One region of the Streptomyces sp. NPDC017943 genome, then DNA from elsewhere that is predicted to be linked to it. Evidence: riboswitches for the same ligand, from Rfam matches in the RefSeq annotation. Region 1 holds a riboswitch; the other holds the start of a gene.
What was found. Region 1 has a riboswitch for cobalamin ahead of ACH4C6_RS07820 (energy-coupling factor ABC transporter permease). Riboswitches for the same ligand answer to the same signal wherever they lie in the genome.

Region 1 (2,173 bases):
CGCGGCCACGACGAACAGCAGCAGCAGGTTGATCTTCGTGTTCCGGCTCATCGGGCCACCGCCTCGGTCTCGTCGCGCGTCTCCTTGGCGGTGAGCAGCACGCCGAGCCGCGTCAGCTCGCCCTTGCTGGACTGCACCAGCAGCCGCATCACGAGGACCGTCAGCAGTCCCTCGCTCACCGCGAGCGGGATCTGCGTGAGGGCGAAGATGGAGCCGAACTTGCCGAGCGCGCCCAGGAAACCGCTGCCCGGGTCGGGGAAGGCGAGCGCCAGCTGCACGCTGGTGACGCAGTATGTGGACAGGTCGGCGACGAACGCGCCGCAGAACACCGTCACCATCAGCGGCACGTCGAACCGCCGCAGCAGCTTGTACACGGCGTACCCGGCCCAGGGCCCGACGATCGCCATGGAGAAGACGTTGGCGCCGAGCGTGGTCAGCCCGCCGTGGGCGAGCAGCAGCGCCTGGAAGAGCAGGGTGATGGTGCCGAGCACGGTCATGACGGGCGGCCGGAACAGGATGGCCCCCAGGCCCGTGCCCGTCGGGTGGGAGCAACTGCCCGTGACGGAGGGCAGTTTCAGCGCGGACAGGACGAACGTGAAGGCGCCGGAGGCGCCGAGGAGCAGGGTGCTCTCGGGGTGCTCGCGCACCTCACGGGTGAGTGACCGGACCCCGTGGACGACGAACGGCGCCGACGCGACGCCCCAGGCGACCGCGTGCGCCGGAGGAAGGAAACCCTCGGCTATGTGCATGGCTCAGCAGACCCTCTCCAGCACCTCGTGGATGGTTGACGCGCCTTGGCCGGTCTCCTGGCTGACGGGTACCACCGCCCGGACTCCGCCTTCCCGGGTCACAAGGACCCAGTGGCTGCCCGCGAGGGCCGGAGCCGGACTTCCCGATTCACAGTGGCGAGGGCCGCACCGGCATCACACCGGATTTCCCGTTCACCAAGGCCAGGTGACAATAAGGCCCGGATCAGGACGAGCACAACCCGCACCCGGGGGCGCGCGAGGGGCGCCCCCTCGCACACCGGCGCACCTGGGGCTCCGCCGGGGGAACGCCTCGTGGGTCAGTCGTCGCCCTCGTCCCCGCCGTCCTCGGCCTCGCCGTCCCCCTGCTGCGCGGGCGGTTGCTCCTGCTCCGGCTGCTCCGCCTCCGCCGGTGGCTCGGCGCCCGCGTCCGGCGGGGGTGCGGTGCTCTCGGCGGCCGGAGAGGGCGGGGCCTGCTCGACCGGCGTCGTGCCGGGCGGGGTGACATCGGCCACCGTCCCGGTGGCCGGCGTGGCGGCGGCCGGGCCGGAGTCCGGCCGCGATCCCGACGCCGGGCCGGAACTCGCCGCGGCGGTGGGGGTGCTCGCGGTGGGCGAGGGGCCCGGGTCGGTGCCCTCCGTGGCGGTGTCGTCCGGCGAGAACCACTGCATGCCGATGAGCATCGCGGCGACGAACAGCGCCGCGGCCGCGACCGCGGCGACGGCCTTCGAACGGTTTCCGCTCCCCCCGCCGCGTCGCCCACCGCGCCCGGGACGCGCCGCCTGCGCCGCGCGGGCCGCGCTGCGCGACCCGGGTGCCGCCGGCAGCGCGTACGTGGTCGGGCTGCTCGCCCCCGCGCCCGCAGGGGTGCCGTGAGCGGCCGGTGCGGGCCGGGGCCGGGACCGCCCGGGCGCCGACATCTCCGGCAGCGGCTCGGGCAGCCCCCGCCAGGCGCCGCCCGCGAACCACTCGGCCGCCTGCTGCGCGGTGGGCCGGTCCTCGGGCTGCTTGGCGAGCAGGCCGAGCAGGTAGTTCTCGAACGCCGGCGGCAGACCGGAGACGCCCAGCTCGCGGGGCGGCACCGGAGCGGCGTCGAGGTGCTGGTGGAGCAGGGCGACGGCGCTGTCCGCCTCGAACGGGGGGCGGCCGCTGAGGAGCTGGTAGAGCACGCAGCCCAGCGAGTACATGTCGGAGGCGGGGCCCGCGGGTTTGCCCAGGGCGCGTTCGGGGGCCAGGTACATCCCCGTGCCGACGATCTGGCCGGTGGCGGTGAGCGCGGCGCCGGGGTCGTCCATGAAGCGCGCGATGCCGAAGTCGCCGATCTTCAGGGTGCCGCGGGCGTCGAGCAGCAGGTTGGCGGGTTTCACGTCCCGGTGCACGATGCCCTGTGCGTGCGCGGCGGCGAGGCCGGCGGAGGCCTGTGCCGC
Region 2 (2,173 bases), on a different contig from region 1:
CGACCCGATGGCCAGACCGGCGGTGGCGGAGATCGCCAGGAGGACGGCCAGGACGAGGAGGGTGACGGGGAGACCGGCCCGGCCGTCCCGCCCGTCGCCCTGGCGCCGTTTTCGCACGGCGCGCTCGGTACCGGTCTCGACGACCGGGGCCGTCACGCGAAGCTCTCGGGGTGGATGCCGCGGGCCAGGTCCTCGACCGCGTACGCCGAGCGGATGCCGACCAGCGTCGCGGTCAGTGGCAGGACGACGAACCGCTTGTTCCTGATCGCGGGCACGTCCTCGAGGGCGGGTTGGGAGAGCAGGAACTTCTTCTTCTGCGCGACGCTCCCTGCGCCGGCGTAGTCGTAGATCGCGATGACCTCCGGTTTGCGCTCGACGACCTGCTCCCAGGAGACGTCGCCGAAGACGTCGTCGAGGTCGGCGAAGACGTTCTTGCCGCCGGCCAGCCGGATCAGTTCGGTGCCCAGGCTCTTGCCGCCCGCGGTGAAGGCGGACTTGTCGCCGCTGTCGTACACGAAGACGGGGACAGCGGGCTCGCCCTCGACCTTGGCGGCGGCTTTGCCGACGCGGCCCGTGAGGTCGGCGACCAGCTTGTCGGCCCGGTCCGGGACGCCGAAGATCCTGCCGATCGTGCGGATCTCGTCGTAGGTGTCCTTCATCGTCACCCGCTTCTTGCCGCAGTACTCGCGGTTGAGGTGGGTGTCGATGCCGGCGTCGGCGAACGCCTTGCGGGAACGGCCCTCGTTCTCGGCGAAGGCGCTGCCGTAGCCGCCGTAGACCAGGTCGGGCTCGGCGTCCAGGACCGTCTCGAACGACGGTTCCTTCTCAGCCAGTTCCGGGATCTCCTCGTAGTCCTTCTTCAGCTCTGGCAGCACGGCCGAGTCGGGAAAGGCGGTGCCGACCATGTGGTCCCCGAGGCCGAGGGCGAGCATGAGTTCCGCCGGGTGCTGGTGGATGGTGACGACGCGGGAGGGCGGTTTGTCGTACGTCGTCTTCACGCCGCAGTTGTCGACGGTGACGGGGAAGCCCGTGGACGACGCGGCCGTGGCTTTCGCGTCCTCGGTGGTGTCCTGCGACGAGCCGCAGCCGGCGGTCAGCAGGGCCGCGCACAGGGCGGCGGCCGCGGCCGTGGCACGCCGGGCGTAGTGCCTTCGGGCAGGCGGGAACAGCGGGGGACGGTCGTGCACGTGAAGCCTCCTGCGGAGTCCGCGCTCCTCGGATCGGGCCCGCGACAGGGCAGTCTCCTGACTCCCGGATCGACGCTCCCCCTTGCCTTCCCGCGCGGTGCGCAGTGGCGTCTTCAGGGGTGCACTCCCCGGTCACAGTGGCGGGACCGTGCCGGATTCGCACCGGCTTCCTGTCTCCCGTCGCGGCGATGACCCGCTGATCCTACGATCCGCCCAGCTCGCGTCAAAAGGGCGCGTATATCGGCGCGTACGCCCCCACGCCCTCCGTCATGCCTCGCGGACCGCTCGCAGCACCAGCCGCTCGGCGTTCTCGTCGTAGGGGCGGCCGTCGAAACCACCGAAGATCTCCACCTGGCCGAACCCCGCCTCCTCGGCCATGCGCCGTAGCTCGACCGCGCTGTACACGAACCACACCAGGGTCGTCCGCGTCACCCGCTCACCCCGGAGGAGAGCCCAGTCGCTGCGCAGCCGTGCCCAGCCGTCCAGCACGCTGTCCGTTCCACCGTGAGCCCGCTCACCCCTCGGACTGTGCGCCGTCAGGGTTCCGTCAAAGCCGGAGGTCTCGCCGTCAGGGAGCCGTCAACGACCGGTCTGATCCGGCCACGGATGCGCTTTTCTCGTGCTGTCCGTTCAACCGAACCTCACCTCAGGAGTTCGCGATGGCCGATCTGGCCTTCGTCGTCACCACGATCGCGGTGTTCGCGCTGGTGGCTCTTGTCGCCAAGGGGGTGACGAAGCTGTGACCGCCGAGAACATCGTCGGCCTCGTCGTGGCCGTCTCCCTGCTGGGCTATCTCGTCCTCGCCCTGATCTTCCCGGAGAGGTTCTGAGACAAGCGATGGGTCCCGTACTCGCGGGCGTGCTCCAGCTGCTGGCTCTCATAGCGGCGCTCGCGCTCGTCCACAAGCCCCTCGGCGCCTATATGGCCAAGGTCTACACCTCCGACAAGCACCGGCGCGTCGAGAAGTGGATCTACAAGGGCATCGG

Region 2: it holds a riboswitch for cobalamin, as region 1 does, so the genes downstream of both, ACH4C6_RS19435 (ABC transporter substrate-binding protein) here and ACH4C6_RS07820 (energy-coupling factor ABC transporter permease) in region 1, are expected to answer to the same signal.

Annotation. Positions count from the first base shown of each region.
Region 1 covers NZ_JBIRHH010000002.1:626,395-628,567, reverse strand. Annotated here, with positions in the region: gene ACH4C6_RS07825 (energy-coupling factor ABC transporter substrate-binding protein) at 1-51, opposite strand, end outside; gene ACH4C6_RS07820 (energy-coupling factor ABC transporter permease) at 48-749, opposite strand; cobalamin riboswitch at 779-964, opposite strand; gene ACH4C6_RS07815 (protein kinase) at 1,067-2,173, opposite strand, start outside.
Region 2 covers NZ_JBIRHH010000005.1:562,280-564,452, reverse strand. Annotated here, with positions in the region: gene ACH4C6_RS19440 (FecCD family ABC transporter permease) at 1-156, opposite strand, end outside; gene ACH4C6_RS19435 (ABC transporter substrate-binding protein) at 153-1,187, opposite strand; cobalamin riboswitch at 1,238-1,361, opposite strand; gene ACH4C6_RS19430 (hypothetical protein) at 1,455-1,676, opposite strand; gene kdpF (K(+)-transporting ATPase subunit F) at 1,927-2,016, shown strand; gene kdpA (potassium-transporting ATPase subunit KdpA) at 2,025-2,173, shown strand, end outside.